Regions from separate parts of the Streptomyces sp. NPDC015242 genome, predicted to be linked through region 2. Evidence: riboswitches for the same ligand, from Rfam matches in the RefSeq annotation. Region 2 holds a riboswitch; the other holds the start of a gene.

Region 1 (7,580 bases), on a different contig from region 2:
CGCTGCTCGGGAAGAACAGCTGCGGGAAGACGAGCACCGCGGCGGTCGCGTAGATGTAGAAGTCGTAGAACTCGATCGTCGTGCCGATGAGGCTGGCGACGAGGACCCGGGAGCGGGGGTTGACGGGCGTCGGGGCGGAACCGGTGGCTGGTGCGGGCATCGCTCGGTCTTTCACGCGTGAAACATGGCTGCTGCAACGATGTCAGCCATCTTGTTTCGCGGTACAGCCTTCTCGCGATGTGAGACGCCTTCGCCGGCGCCGTCAGCACTCGATGATGTTCACCGCGAGACCGCCCCGGGCCGTCTCCTTGTACTTGACGGACATGTCCGCGCCGGTGTCCTTCATCGTCTTGATGACCTTGTCCAGGGACACCTTGTGCGAGCCGTCGCCCCGCATCGCCATACGGGCCGCCGTGACCGCCTTGACCGCCGCCATGCCGTTGCGCTCGATGCACGGGATCTGGACCAGACCGCCGACCGGGTCGCAGGTCAGGCCCAGGTTGTGTTCCATGCCGATCTCGGCCGCGTTCTCCACCTGCTCGGGCGAGCCGCCGAGGACCTCGGCGAGGGCGCCCGCGGCCATGGAGCAGGCCGAGCCGACCTCGCCCTGGCAGCCGACCTCGGCGCCGGAGATGGAGGCGTTCTCCTTGAACAGCATGCCGATCGCGCCCGCGGCGAGCAGGAAGCGGACCACGCCCTCCTCGTCGGCGCCGGGCACGAAGTTCATGTAGTAGTGCAGGACCGCCGGGATGATGCCGGCCGCGCCGTTGGTCGGGGCGGTGACGACCCGGCCCCCGGCGGCGTTCTCCTCGTTCACGGCCATCGCGTAGAGGGTGATCCACTCCATCGACAGGGCCAGCGGGTCGCCCTCGGAGCGGAGCTTGCGCGCGGTGTTGGCGGCCCGGCGGCGCACCTTCAGACCGCCCGGCAGGATGCCCTCGCGGGACATGCCGCGCGCCACGCACGCCTGCATGACCCGCCAGATCTCCAGCAGGCCCTCCCGGATCTCCTCCTCCGTGCGCCAGGCCCGCTCGTTCTCCAGCATCAGCGCCGAGATGGAAAGCCCCGTCTCCCGGGCCATGCGCAGCAGCTCGTCACCCGTGCGGAAGGGGTACTTCAGGACGGTGTCGTCGAGCTTGATGCGGTCGGCGCCGACCGCGTCCTCGTCCACGACGAACCCGCCGCCGACCGAGTAGTAGGTCTTGGTCAGCAGCTCCGCGCCCGAGGCGTCGTACGCCCACAGGGTCATGCCGTTGGCGTGGTACGGCAGGGCCTTGCGGCGGTGCAGGACCATGTCGTCGTCGAAGGAGAACGCGATCTCGTGCTCGCCGAGCAGGTTCAGCCTGCCGCCGGCCTTGATCTTCTCCACCCGCTCGTCGGCGGTCTCCACGTCCACCGTGCGCGGCGAGTCGCCCTCCAGGCCGAGCAGCACCGCCTTGGGCGTGCCGTGGCCGTGCCCGGTCGCGCCGAGCGAGCCGTACAGCTCCGCCCGGACCGAGGCGACGGACCCGAGCAGCTCCTCGTTGCGCAGCCGCCGGACGAACAGGCCGGCCGCGCGCATCGGGCCGACGGTGTGGGAGCTGGACGGGCCGATGCCGATCGAGAACAGGTCGAAGACCGAGATGGCCACGGGGGAACTCCTGACTACGGGGGTGGTGCCAAGGGGGTGGGCGCCGCGCCGCTTGTGGCGGCACGGCACCCGAAAGGTTTCTTCGCGGCCGTTGTCCGGCGCTACTTGTCCAGACCCGGGTACAGCGGGTGCCGGTCGGCCAGGGCCTTCACCCGGGCCTTGAGGGCCTCCGCGTCGTACGACGGCTTCAGCGCCTCGGCGATGACGTCCGCGACCTCGGCGAAGTCCTCCGCCTGGAATCCGCGGGTGGCCAGGGCCGGGGTGCCGATCCGCAGACCGGACGTCACCATCGGCGGACGCGGGTCGTTCGGGATCGCGTTGCGGTTGACGGTGATGCCCACCTCGTGAAGGCGGTCCTCGGCCTGCTGGCCGTCCAGCTCCGAGTGGCGCAGGTCGACCAGGACCAGGTGCACGTCGGTGCCGCCGGACAGGACGTCCACGCCCACGGCCCGGACGTCGTCCTTCACCAGACGCTCGGCCAGGATGCGGGCACCCTCCAGCGTACGGCGCTGGCGCTCCTTGAACTCCTCCGAGGCGGCGACCTTGAACGCGACGGCCTTGGCGGCGACCACGTGCTCCAGCGGACCGCCCTGCTGACCGGGGAAGACGGCGGAGTTGATCTTCTTGGCCAGTTCGGCCGTGGAGAGGATCACACCGCCGCGCGGGCCGCCGAGGGTCTTGTGGGTCGTGGTGGTGACCACGTGCGCGTGCGGCACCGGGTTGGGGTGCAGCCCGGCCGCGACCAGCCCGGCGAAGTGGGCCATGTCGACCATCAGGTACGCGCCGACCTCGTCCGCGATCCGGCGGAACTCGGCGAAGTCCAGCTGCCGCGGGTACGCCGACCAGCCGGCCACGATCAGCTTCGGCCGGGACTCCTTGGCGAGCCGCTCGACCTCGGCCATGTCGACCCGGCCGTCCTCGCCCACGTGGTAGGCGACGACGTCGTAGAGCTTGCCGGAGAAGTTGATCTTCATGCCGTGGGTCAGGTGACCGCCGTGGGCGAGGTTCAGACCCATGATGGTGTCGCCCGGCTTGAGCAGCGCGAACATCGCCGCCGCGTTGGCCTGGGCGCCGGAGTGCGGCTGCACGTTGGCGTGCTCGGCGCCGAACAGCTCCTTCACCCGGTCGATCGCGATCTGCTCGACCACGTCGACGTGCTCGCAGCCGCCGTAGTAGCGGCGGCCCGGGTAGCCCTCGGCGTACTTGTTGGTGAGGACCGAGCCCTGCGCCTCCATGACCGCCACCGGGGCGAAGTTCTCGGAGGCGATCATCTCCAGCGTGGACTGCTGGCGGTGCAGCTCGGCGTCGACCGCGGCGGCCACGGCCGGGTCGAGCTCGTGCAGGGGGGTGTTCAGGACGGACATACGGCTACGACTCCTCAGCCGGCGGAGAACGCGGTGTACTCGTCGGCGGAGAGCAGGTCGCCCGGCTCGTCCGTGACCCGGACCTTGAACAGCCAGCCGCCCTCGAAGGGGGCCGAGTTCACCAGGGACGGGTCGTTCACGACGTCCTCGTTGACCTCGGTGACCTCACCGGAGACCGGCGAGTACAGGTCGGACACCGACTTGGTCGACTCCAGCTCACCGCAGGTCTCTCCCGCGGACACCGTGTCCCCGACCTCGGGAAGCTGGACGAACACGACATCGCCGAGCGCGTTGGCCGCGTGCTCCGTGATGCCGACCGTCGACACGCCGTCCTCGGCGGCCGACAGCCACTCGTGCTCCTTGCTGTAGCGCAGCTGCTGGGGGTTGCTCATGGCCTGAATTCTCCTGTACGCGCGGGAGTGCTGGTGAAGGGACCGCTGGTGAGCGGGGTGGAGGTGCCCCGGGCGCTCGTGGCGCCCGTGGCCAGTGTCTACTTCTGCCGCTTGTAGAACGGCAGCGGCACGACCTCGTACGGCTCGTGACTGCCCCGGATGTCCACGCCCACGCCGGGCGTGCCGGGCGCGGCGTGCGCGGCGTCGACGTAGGCCATGGCGATCGGCTTGCCGAGGGTGGGGGAGGGGGCGCCGGAGGTGACCTCGCCGATCACCTCGCCGCCGGCGACGACGGCGTACCCGGCGCGCGGGACCCGGCGGCCCTCGGCGACCAGGCCGACCAGCACGCGCGGCGGGTTCTGCTCGGCCCGGGCGGCGGCCTCGCGCAGGGCCTCGCGGCCCACGAAGTCGCCCTCCTTCTCGAACTTCACCACGCGGCCGAGACCGGCGTCGAAGGGCGTCAGGGCGGTGGTCAGCTCGTGCCCGTACAGCGGCATGCCCGCCTCGAGGCGCAGCGTGTCGCGGCAGGACAGCCCGCACGGGACCAGGCCGGAGGCCTCGCCCGCCTTGGTCAGCGCCTGCCAGAGCTCGACGGCGTGCTCCGGCTTCACGAACAGCTCGAAGCCGTCCTCGCCGGTGTAGCCGGTGCGCGCGATCAGGGCCGGGACCCCGGCGACGGTGCCGGGCAGGCCGGCGTAGTACTTCAGCCCGTCGAGGTCGGCGTCCGTGAGGGACTTCAGGATGCCGGGGGACTCGGGACCCTGGACGGCGATCAGCGCGTAGGCGTCCCGGTCGTCGCGCACCTCGGCGTCGAAGCCGGCGGCCCGCTCGGTCAGCGCGTCCAGGACGACCTGGGCGTTGGAGGCGTTGGCGACGACCATGTACTCGGTCTCGCCCAGGCGGTAGACGATCAGGTCGTCGAGGATGCCGCCGTCGGCCCGGCAGATCATGGTGTAGCGGGCGCGGCCCGGCTTCACGCCGCCGATGTTGCCCACCAGGGCGTAGTCGAGGAGTGCGGCGGCCTGCGGGCCGGTGACGGTGATCTCACCCATGTGGGAGAGGTCGAAGAGCCCGGCCTTCGTGCGCACGGCGAGGTGCTCGTCGCGCTCGGAGCCGTAGCGCAGGGGCATGTCCCAGCCGGCGAAGTCGGTCATCGTCGCGCCGAGCGAGCGATGCAGGGCATCGAGCGCGGTGTGACGGAGTTCTCCTGTACTGCTCACGGTCGGTCGTCTCCCAGGGCAATGAGGGGCGAGGGCGTTCCTCCCCATCTGTCATCGGAACCTGAGAGGTTCGCCATGACCGCGCCGGTCCATGACTTGCACCTTGGGTGGGACCGCTGTGGCAGCGGCCCGCTTTTCAGATGTGCCTCGCCCGCGCGGTAACGGGGCCTGAGAGATTCAAGGGAGGGACTTGCTCCTTCGGCGCCCCAGCGTCAGCGGTGCTGGGAACTCTCCCGCGCGGATTCAAACGGCCGGTATGCAGTTGGCGCGCACATCATTGCACGCATCCTTCCGGCGCGGCAGGGGGACCTTTCCCAGGGGGTGCGCGCGTCCCGCGCACCGGACACGGTGACCTGTAGCAGCCCTGTTGCAGGAAGAGTACGGAAATGAGAGGCCTGCGGCATTACCTTCTTTTTACACTCGGCGGGGATGGGACTCCGTACCTGGCCCCAGGGGAGGACGATCACGGTGAACAGGACCAGGGCGTACGCCACGACCACGGGCATGGCGCTGCCCGAGCAGCCGGCCGCGCCGGCCCGGGCGGTGTGCGGCCCGGTGCCGGCGCCGGTCGTCCGCGATCTGCGCGACCGCGCCGGACGCGGCCCGCACGCGCTGCTGTTCGGCCCCCGGGACATCGTCGTGGTCACGGGGCTGCCCGGCAGCGGCAAGTCCACGCTCATGCGGCGTACCGTCCCGGGCCGGCGCGTCGACTCCCAGGACACCCGCGACCGCTGGGAGCGCCGCATGCCGGGCTTCCTGCCGTACGCGGTCTACCGCCCGCTCGTCCGTCTCGCCCACTACGCCGGGCTGCGCCGCGCGCTGCGCACGGGTGAGGGGATCGTGGTGCACGACTGCGGCACGCAGGCCTGGGTGCGCCGCTGGCTCGCCCGCGAGGCCCGCCGCCGGGGCGGCAGCATGCATCTGCTCCTCCTCGACGTCACGCCCGAACAGGCCCTGGCGGGCCAGCGCGACCGCGGCCGCGGCGTCTCGCGCTACGCGTTCGTACGCCACCGCGCGGCGACGGCCCGGCTGCTGCGCGCGGTGGAACAGGGCGACCTCCCCTCCGGCTGCGGCTCGGCCGTGCTCGCCGACCGCGCGGCGGCGAACGCGCTCCGCCGCATCGGCTTCACGGGGTGACGGGTGCTGCGTTGTGCGACGGGGTGGCGGTACGTGGCGTGACGACGGCCGGGCCGTGAGTCCGAGGCGACGGATGCGACGCAAGCGCCCCGTCCGGCCTGCCCGCAGGTGACTCCGGACTCCCTGCCCCCGCCGCCCGGGGCCCCCGACCCGGGGCCCGCTGACCCAAGCCCCGCCGACCCGGGCCCACCGACCCGGGGCCGGTGGGCGTCGCCTCCGCGGGTGGATCTCGTGCGCTTGCCCGGTTGCTGCGCCCGGGGCGGTGGGTTTCGAACCGGCAGGCCTGGGGCGGCGGGTTCGGGGGCGGCGGGCCTGGGCGGGCGGGCCCGAACCGGCGGGCGGGCCTCGCACCGGCAGGCCCGGGACGACAGGCCCAGGGTTGGCCGCCCCGGGTCGGCGGCCCAGGGTTGGCCGCCCCGGGTCGGCGGCCCAGGGTTGGCCGCCCCGGGTCGGCGGTCCCGGGTCGGCGGTCCCGGGGCGGCTGGCCCGGACGACGGGCCCGGATGACGGGCCTCAGAGCGGCGGGCCCACGCCGGTGGGCCAGGTCGCTGGCCCCGGCGCGGTGGGCCCCGGCGCGGTGGGCCCCGGGTCGGCGAGGTCAGGGGGCGTGGGCGCACTCGGCGGGCGAAGCCGACGGGCGGGGGCCCGCGGGGCGGGCGGTGTGCCGGCCGGTGCCGTCGACGCGGACAGCCGGGCGGTCAGCGGCCGGTCAGCCGCCGGTCAGCCGCCGGTCAGCCGCCGGTCGGCGGCCGGGCGGCGCCCTGCGTGTGCCGGCCGAGGGACCCCGTCGGCGGGCCGCGGGGACGGCGGCCGGCGCCCGAGCCGTGAGCGGTCCCTCCCGGCCCGGCCCCTTCCGGCCCCCGAGCCGTTAGCCTTTCAGCCTCAGCAGTGGTTCCAGGCAGGGGTTAGGCAGATGGACTTCCCGGCGGACTTCTCCGCGGACCTCCCGGCGCAGACGCAGACCCACCCGCACGGTGGCTGGCCCGGCAACGAGCTGGAGGAGGTGCTCTCGGCCGCCCTCGGCGCCGGACCCGCGGCCGGCGGGCGCATCGTCGAGGTGCTCGGCCGGAGCTTCGTCTGGGTCCCGCTCCCCAGCGGCGGCGGCCCGCACAGCGGCCCCCTCGACCTGCCGGCCGTCGAGATCGACGGCCAGGCGTACGTGCCGGTGTTCAGCTCCGAGGAGCAGTTCCGCCAGGTCGTCGGCGCACACATGTCGTACACCATCGCCCCCGCCGTGGAGTTCGCCCGCGGCCTGCCCCCGCACGCGGGGATCGTCGTCAACCCCGGCGGTGTGGTCGGCATACCCCTGCCGCCCCCCGCGGTCGCCGACCTGTGCCGGGCCGGCCGGACCCCGCTGGACGGCCCCGCGAGCGGCGGCCGGGTCCGCCTCTTCGAGCCCGACTGGCAGGACGACCCGGTGGACTTCCTGGCCGCCGCCTCCGCCGAGTTCGAGGCGACCGGCGTCGTGCTCACCGCCCGCCGCTGCCTCGCGGCGATCGAGACCGCCGACCCCGTGATGTTCGTCGGCGTCGAACTCTCCCAGTGGGAGGGGGACTTGAGGGCCCTTCCACTGGAGGCGCTGACCCGGGCCGTCACCAGGGCCCCGGCGCCCTGGCCCGTCAACCTGGTCCTCCTGGACGTGGCGCAGGACCCGGTGGGCGACTGGCTGAAGGACCGGGTCCGGCCCTTCTACCAGCGGTAGGACGGCCGCTCCGGGAACGCGGGCCGTGACACCGTGCACGCGGGCCGTGACACCGTGCGGCGCCACCACGTGGACGCGCCGCGCCGCGCGCGGACCCGCACGCGCCGGCGAGGTCAGGTCCCGAGTCGGTGGGCG
Region 2 (7,580 bases):
CGTCCCACGCTCCCGGTGAGCAGCCGCGGCAGGAGGATCCGATGTCGGCCCTGGTGTGTACGAGGTGCGGTAACCGCAACGCGGAGAACAGCCGCTTCTGCTCCAACTGCGGCGCGCCCCTGCGGGCCGGCGCGGCACCGGAGCGTCCGTCCGAGACGACGTCGACGATCTCCATCTCCGGTCTCGAGGCCTACGACAGTGAGAGCACCGGCCAGACGCCGATGCCGACGCTGTCCCCCGAGGCGCAGGCGGCCGTCGACGCGCTGCCGCTCGGCTCCGCGCTCCTGGTGGTGCGCCGCGGGCCGAACTCGGGCAGCCGCTTCCTGCTCGACGGGGATCTGACCACGGCGGGCCGGCACCCGCAGAGCGACATCTTCCTCGACGACGTGACGGTCTCCCGCCGGCACGTGGAGTTCCGGCGTGGTCAGGACGGCTCGTTCACGGTGGCCGACGTGGGCAGTCTGAACGGCACGTACGTGAACCGCGAGCGGATCGACCAGGTCGCGCTGAACAACGGCGACGAGGTCCAGATCGGCAAGTACCGGCTGGTCTTCTACGCGAGCCAGCGGGCCTACTGACCCGGGCTCGTCCGGAAGGCCCAGCGAAGGCCCGTCCGTCAGGGAAGGTCCATGCTTCGAACACCGAGCGGCGGTGCCGGACACGGCGCCGCCGCCACGGACAGTGGGCTGATGAGCATCGGCACGGTGCTGAACGTGCTGCGTGACGAGTTCCCGGAAGTCACCATCTCCAAGATCCGTTTCCTGGAGGCGGAGGGGCTCATCGAGCCGCAGCGGACCCCCTCGGGGTATCGCAAGTTCAGTGCCCACGACGTCGAGCGTCTCGGGCACGTCCTGAGGATGCAGCGGGACCACTACCTGCCCCTGAAGGTCATCCGCGAGCATCTGGAGGCCATGGAGCGCGGTGAGGCCGTCCCGCTGCCCCTGGTGGGCCGGCAGCGCGACGGCGAACCCCTGCCTGAGGCTCCCGAGGCGCCTGAGGGGCCCACGGCGGCACGGATCGGGCGTGCGGAGCTGCTCGCCGCCGCCGGCATCGACGAGCGCGAGCTCGGGGAGTGGGAGTCGTACGGGCTGCTCACTCCACTGGAGGACGGGGTGTACGGCGCCGAGGCGGTCACGGTGGCCTCGCTCGTCGTCGAGCTCGGGCGGTTCGGGATCGAGCCACGGCACCTGAGGGCGATGAAGGCGGCCGCCGATCGCGAGGCCGGGCTGGTCGACCAGGTGGTGGCCCCGCTCAGGCGGCACCGGAACCCGCAGACCAGGGCGCATGCCGAGGCGCGTGCGAAGGAGCTGGCGGCGCTCACGGTGCGGCTGCACGCCGCTCTGGTGCGGACGGCGCTCGGGGTGCGGCCGCCCTGACGGGGGGACCGTGCGGGGGCCGGATCGGGCGCCCGATCCGGGCCCGACTACCCAAACATCCCGAGCACGGCCTAGGGTTGCTGTGTGAACGAGCTCGATGTCGTAGGTGTCCGGGTCGAAATGCCCTCCAACCAACCGATCGTGCTGCTGCGTGAAGTGGGAGGCGACCGCTACCTTCCCATCTGGATCGGACCGGGGGAGGCGACGGCGATCGCCTTCGCCCAGCAGGGCATGGCTCCCGCGCGGCCGCTGACCCACGACCTGTTCAAGGACGTGCTGGAGGCCGTCGGCCAGGAGCTCACGGAAGTGCGCATCACGGACCTGCGTGAGGGCGTCTTCTACGCGGAGCTGGTCTTCGCCAGTGGCGTCGAGGTGAGTGCCCGCCCGTCCGACGCCATAGCGCTCGCGCTGCGCACCGGGACGCCGATCTACGGCAGTGACACGGTGCTCGACGACGCCGGTATCGCGATCCCGGACGAGCAGGAGGACGAGGTGGAGAAGTTCCGCGAGTTCCTCGACCAGATCTCCCCGGAGGACTTCGGCACCAGCAGCCAGTGAGCCCGCGGCTCCGCTGAAATCGCCCGCATGTGCCGCCGGCGAGTGAGAGCGTCACACGGCCCTCACCGAGCTCATTCGGCTAGCCTTTCCCCGCGGTGGGGCACGGGAAACCACTCTTAGGGTGATTATCACTCGGCGTGGCGAGTGTGGCGATCGTTGACGCACCCCTGGTGACTGCCTACCGTCGAGAAGGCAGGTCAAGGACGGAGGTCGGCGTGAGAAGCAGCGGCGACGGTACGGCTGGGGGCGGCCCCGAGCGCAGTCTCAGGGCGAGCGGTCCGTACCCTCCCCCCGGCTCACGGCTCCGCGCCAGCGGGGGATGTTCCCAGCCCGGTGACGCGGCCGATCACGCTCCGCAGCGGCCGACGGCCGTGCCGAGCAGCGGAGGGACGACGTCCATGGCGTCCGAGCAGATCGGCTACCGCGGTCCGACGGCCTGTGCGGCCGCCGGTATCACCTACCGGCAACTCGACTACTGGGCCCGCACAGGCCTCGTCGAGCCGAGCGTTCGGCCCGCCTACGGGTCGGGGACGCAGCGGCTGTACAGCTTCCGGGACGTGGTCGTCCTGAAGATCGTCAAGCGGTTCCTCGACACCGGGGTGTCCCTGCAGAACATCCGCACGGCCGTGCAGCATCTCAGGGAGCGCGGGTTCCGTGATCTGGAGCGGATGACCCTGATGAGCGATGGTGCCACGGTCTACGAGTGCACCTCGCCGGACGAGGTCCACGCCCTGCTCCAAGGCGGGCAGGGGGTATTCGGGATCGCCGTGGGCGTGGTGTGGCGGGACGTCGAGAGCGCGCTGTCCCAGCTGCACGGGGAGCGCGTCGACACGGGCGAGACGCTGGTCGGACCCAACCCGGCGGACGAGCTGGCGAGGCGGCGGAACCGGGCTGTCTGAGCCCTCCCGGGGACGCCTGCGCCGTCGGGCGAAGCAGGCGGGACGTTTCCGCGCTCCTGGTTGTCAGTGGCATGGGGGAGCATCGGAGATGTGAGAACCGCGCCCACGATCCTGCATCTGGACATGGATGCCTTCTTTGCCTCGGTGGAGCAGGCGTCCAAGCCGAGTCTGCGCGGGAAGGCCGTGGTCGTGGGCGGTCTCGGGCCCCGGGGCGTGGTGGCCACGGCGTCGTACGAGGCGCGGGTCTTCGGGGTGCACTCGGCGATGCCCATGGGGCAGGCCAGGCGGCTCGCGCCGAACGCCGCGTACCTCGTGCCGCGGTTCGGGCTCTACAAGGCGATCAGCGAGCGCGTCATGGAGCTCCTGCGGGCGCTGTCGCCGCTCGTGGAGCCGCTGAGCCTGGACGAGGCGTTCGTGGACCTGGAGGCCGGGGGAGTGGCCTGGGACGAGAGCTCCGCGCGGCTGGTGGGTACTCAGCTGCGCGCCGACATCCGCGCGGCGACCGGGCTCACGGGGTCGGTCGGGCTCGCCGCGTCGAAGATGCTCGCGAAGATCGGCTCGGAGCAGGCCAAGCCCGACGGGCTGGTGGTGATCGAGCCGGGGACCGAGCGGGCGTTGCTGGCGCCGATGCCGGTGCGGACGCTGCCGGGGGTCGGGCCGGCGACGGGCGACCATCTGCGGCGGGCCGGGATCACCACGGTCGGGGAGATCGTCGAGGCGGGCGAGGACGAACTGGTCCGGCTGCTGGGCAAGGCGCACGGGCACGGGCTGTACGCGATGGCCCTGGCGCGGGACGACCGGCCCGTGGTGGCCGAGCGGGAGGCGAAGTCCGTGTCCGTGGAGGACACGTACGACGTGGACATCCACGACCGGGTGCGGGTCGGTCTCGAGGTGCAGCGGCTGGCCGACCGGTGCGTGCGGCGGCTGCGCGGGGCGGGTCTGTCCGGGCGGACGATCGTGCTCAAGGTGCGGCGGTACGACTTCTCCACGCTCACCCGGTCCGAGACGCTGCGGGGCCCGACGGACGACCCCGGGGTGATCGGGGAGGCGGCGGCCAGGCTGCTGGACTCGGTGGACACCACGGGCGGGGTGCGGCTGCTCGGGGTGGGCGTCAGCGGACTCGCCGACTACACCCAGGAGGACCTGTTCGCGCAGGCCGCGGGGGAGCGGGCGGGGGTGGCTCCGGGGCCGGTGGAGGAGCTCGCGGTGGCTCGGGCCGAGGAGCAGCCGCCGCCGGCCGAGCGGCGCTGGCCCGCGGGGCACGACGTGCGGCACGCCGAGTTCGGGCACGGGTGGGTGCAGGGCAGCGGGCTGGGGCGGGTCACGGTCCGGTTCGAGACGCCGGGTTCGCCGCCCGGGCGGGTGCGGACGTTCCGGGTCGACGACCCCGCGCTGGAGCCGGCGGAGCCGCTGCCGCTGGTGTTACGAAGACCCGGGCAGGCCGGGGACGGGGCGGCAGGCCCGGTCGGGGCGCCGTCGGGGGCCGCGCCGGGCTAGGCGTGTCCGGACGGGTTGCGCCTGCCCGTGCGTCGCCGTGCGTTCCCCGGTGACTTCCGCGTGGGGCGGTGTCAGGTCGTCTGCTCGTCCGAGCCCGCCAGTCTGCCGAACTCGTGGTCCGGGAGCGGGGGCGGGGCGGCGATGTCCAGGCCGTAGTGGTGGTACAGCTGGAGTTCCTGCTCGGGGGAGAGGTGGCGGCCCACGCCGAAGTCGGGGGCGTCCTTGATCAGGGCGCGTTCGAACGGGACGTGGAGGGCGCCGTCGATCAGCTCGCTGGGCTCCAGGGGGACGAAGGCGTCCCTGCTGAAGAGGCCGGTCCGTATGGCAGCCCACTCCGGCTCGCCGGTGGCGTCGTCGAGGTAGACCTCGTCGATGGTGCCGATCCTGGTTCCGTTGCGGTCGAATGCCTTGCGGCCGATCAGGTTGCGCGGATCGATGTCGGTACGCACGGGACCTCCACAGGCTCGCAACACATCCGTAAGCACTACAAAACGGCACAATCGAGGAGGCGGCCACTCGAAGGTTCGTGCGTTGACCTCGCTGGTACTCTGGCAACGGCTGCTGACCCCGTGCGGGAGAGTCCTCCGGACACCATCGGAGGCGCCGAAGGAGCAAATCCTCCCCGGAATCTCTCAGGCACACGTACCGCACGGACGAGGTCACTCTGGAAAGCAGAGCGGGTGTCGACGGCTTCCGCTCTCACCGACGGTGAAAGCCGGGACCCTTCGGGCGATCCGGTGAAGCTCTCAGGTTGAGATGACAGAGGGGGAGGCCGTCCGGGTACCCGCGCCGTGGTGCCCCTCGAAGGTCGTGTCAGACCAGGAGGCCTCCGCCCATGACCGCCCATCGCATTCCGCTCTCCGCACTCGAAGAGGCAGTGCCCTTCGAGCAGCGCCACATCGGTCCCGACCACGAGGCCCGGGCCAAGATGCTCGCGCAGGTCGGCTACGGCTCGCTGGACGAGCTCACCGCCGCCGCGGTCCCGGCCGTCATCAAGAGCGCCGAGGCCCTCGACCTGCCCGGTGCGCGCAGCGAGGCCGAGGTGCTCGCCGAGCTGCGCTCGCTCGCCGACCGCAACCAGGTCCTCGGCTCCATGATCGGGCTCGGCTACTACGGCACGTTCACCCCGCCGGTCATCCTGCGCAACGTCATGGAGAACCCGGCCTGGTACACCGCCTACACGCCGTACCAGCCGGAGATCTCGCAGGGGCGGCTGGAGGCGCTGCTGAACTTCCAGACCATGGTCGCCGACCTCACCGGGCTGCCGACCTCCGGGGCCTCCCTGCTCGACGAGGGCACCGCGGCCGCCGAGGCCATGGCGCTGTCGCGGCGGATGGGCAAGAACAAGAAGGGCCTGTTCCTGGTCGACGCGGACGCGCTGCCGCAGACCATCGCCGTGATCCAGACCCGGGCGGAGCCGACCGGCGTCGAGGTCGTCGTCGCCGACCTCTCCGGCGGCATCCCGGCCGACGTCGCCGAGCGCGAGATCAACGGCGTGCTGATCCAGTACCCGGGCGCCTCCGGTGCCGTGCGGGACATCAAGCCGGTCATCGACCGGGCCCACGAACTCGGCGCGGTCGTCACCGTCGCCGCCGACCTGCTCGCGCTGACGCTGCTGAAGTCGCCCGGCGAGCTCGGCGCTGACATCGCGGTCGGCACGACCCAGCGCTTCGGCGTGCCGATGGGCTTCGGCGGACCGCACGCCGGCTACATGGCGGTCAAGGAGAAGATGGCGCGCAGCCTGCCCGGGCGGCTCGTCGGCGTTTCCGTGGACGCCGACGGGAACAAGGCCTACCGGCTGGCGCTGCAGACGCGTGAGCAGCACATCCGCCGCGAGAAGGCGACCAGCAACATCTGCACCGCGCAGGTGCTGCTCGCCGTGATGGCCGGCATGTACGCCGTCTACCACGGTCCGGACGGCCTGCAGGGCATCGCGCGGCGCACCCACCGGTACGCCACCGTCCTCGCCGCGGGGCTCGCGAACGGCGGCGTCGAGGTCGTGCACGGCTCGTTCTTCGACACCGTGACCGCGCGTGTCGCGGGCCGGGCCGCCGAGGTCGTGGCCGCCGCCCGGGACAACGGCGTCAACCTGCGTCTCGTCGACGCCGACCACGTCTCGATCGCCTGCGACGAGACCACCACCCGGGCCCAGGTGCGGGCCGTATGGGCCGCCTTCGGTGTCGAGGGCGTCATCGAGGCCCTGGACGCCGCCACGGAGGACGGGCTTCCGGACGCGCTGCTGCGCACCGACGACTACCTGACGCACCCGGTCTTCCACCAGCACCGTTCCGAGACGGCCATGCTGCGCTACCTGCGCCGGCTGGCCGACCGGGACTACGCGCTCGACCGCGGCATGATCCCGCTGGGCTCCTGCACCATGAAGCTCAACGCGACCACCGAGATGGAGCCGGTGACCTGGCCCGAGTTCGGGCAGCTGCACCCCTTCGCGCCCGCCGAGCAGGCCCAGGGCTACCTCACGCTCATCCACGAGCTGGAGGACCGCCTCGCCGAGGTCACCGGGTACGACAAGGTCTCCCTCCAGCCGAACGCCGGGTCCCAGGGCGAGCTGGCCGGTCTGCTCGCGGTGCGCGGGTACCACCGGGCCAACGGCGACGAGCAGCGGACCGTGTGCCTGATCCCGTCGTCCGCGCACGGCACCAACGCCGCGAGCGCGGTGATGGCGGGCATGAAGGTCGTCGTCGTGAAGACCGCCGAGGACGGCGAGATCGACGTCGAGGACCTGCGCGCCAAGATCGAGCAGCACCGCGACGAGCTGGCCGTGCTGATGATCACCTACCCGTCCACGCACGGCGTGTTCGAGGAGCACGTCGCCGACATCTGCGCCCAGGTGCACGAGGCCGGCGGACAGGTCTACGTCGACGGCGCCAACCTCAACGCGCTGGTCGGGCTCGCCAAGCCGGGTCACTTCGGCGGCGACGTCTCGCACCTGAACCTGCACAAGACCTTCTGCATCCCGCACGGCGGCGGCGGTCCCGGCGTCGGCCCGGTGGCCGTGCGCGAGCACCTCGCGCCCTACCTGCCCAACCACCCGCTGCAGCCCGAGGCCGGCCCGGAGACGGGCGTCGGGCCCATCTCGGCGGCGCCCTGGGGCTCGGCCGGCATCCTGCCCATCTCGTGGGCGTACGTCCGGCTCATGGGCGGCGAGGGGCTGAAGCGGGCCACGCAGGTGGCGGTGCTCAGCGCCAACTACGTGGCCAAGCGGCTGGAGCCGCACTACCCGGTGCTCTAC

Evidence for each region. Region 2 has a riboswitch for glycine ahead of gcvP (aminomethyl-transferring glycine dehydrogenase). Riboswitches for the same ligand answer to the same signal wherever they lie in the genome.
Region 1: another riboswitch for glycine. It lies ahead of gcvT (glycine cleavage system aminomethyltransferase GcvT); the one in region 2 lies ahead of gcvP (aminomethyl-transferring glycine dehydrogenase).

What each region holds. Positions count from the first base shown of each region.
Region 1 is NZ_JBIBUF010000002.1:275,873-283,452, reverse strand. Features, by position in the region: gene ACF07N_RS06730 (MFS transporter) at 1-160, opposite strand, end outside; gene ACF07N_RS06725 (L-serine ammonia-lyase) at 263-1,630, opposite strand; gene glyA (serine hydroxymethyltransferase) at 1,732-2,994, opposite strand; gene gcvH (glycine cleavage system protein GcvH) at 3,009-3,386, opposite strand; gene gcvT (glycine cleavage system aminomethyltransferase GcvT) at 3,485-4,654, opposite strand; glycine riboswitch at 4,753-4,852, opposite strand; gene ACF07N_RS06705 (AAA family ATPase) at 5,075-5,743, shown strand; gene ACF07N_RS06700 (enhanced serine sensitivity protein SseB) at 6,657-7,445, shown strand.
Region 2 is NZ_JBIBUF010000001.1:6,321-13,900, forward strand. Features, by position in the region: gene ACF07N_RS00035 (FHA domain-containing protein) at 1-578, shown strand, start outside; gene ACF07N_RS00040 (MerR family transcriptional regulator) at 630-1,376, shown strand; gene ACF07N_RS00045 (bifunctional nuclease family protein) at 1,461-1,934, shown strand; gene ACF07N_RS00050 (MerR family transcriptional regulator) at 2,150-2,833, shown strand; partial or broken gene ACF07N_RS00055 (DNA polymerase IV) at 2,924-4,486, shown strand; gene ACF07N_RS00060 (PRC-barrel domain-containing protein) at 4,402-4,779, opposite strand; glycine riboswitch at 4,893-4,988, shown strand; gene gcvP (aminomethyl-transferring glycine dehydrogenase) at 5,166-7,580, shown strand, end outside.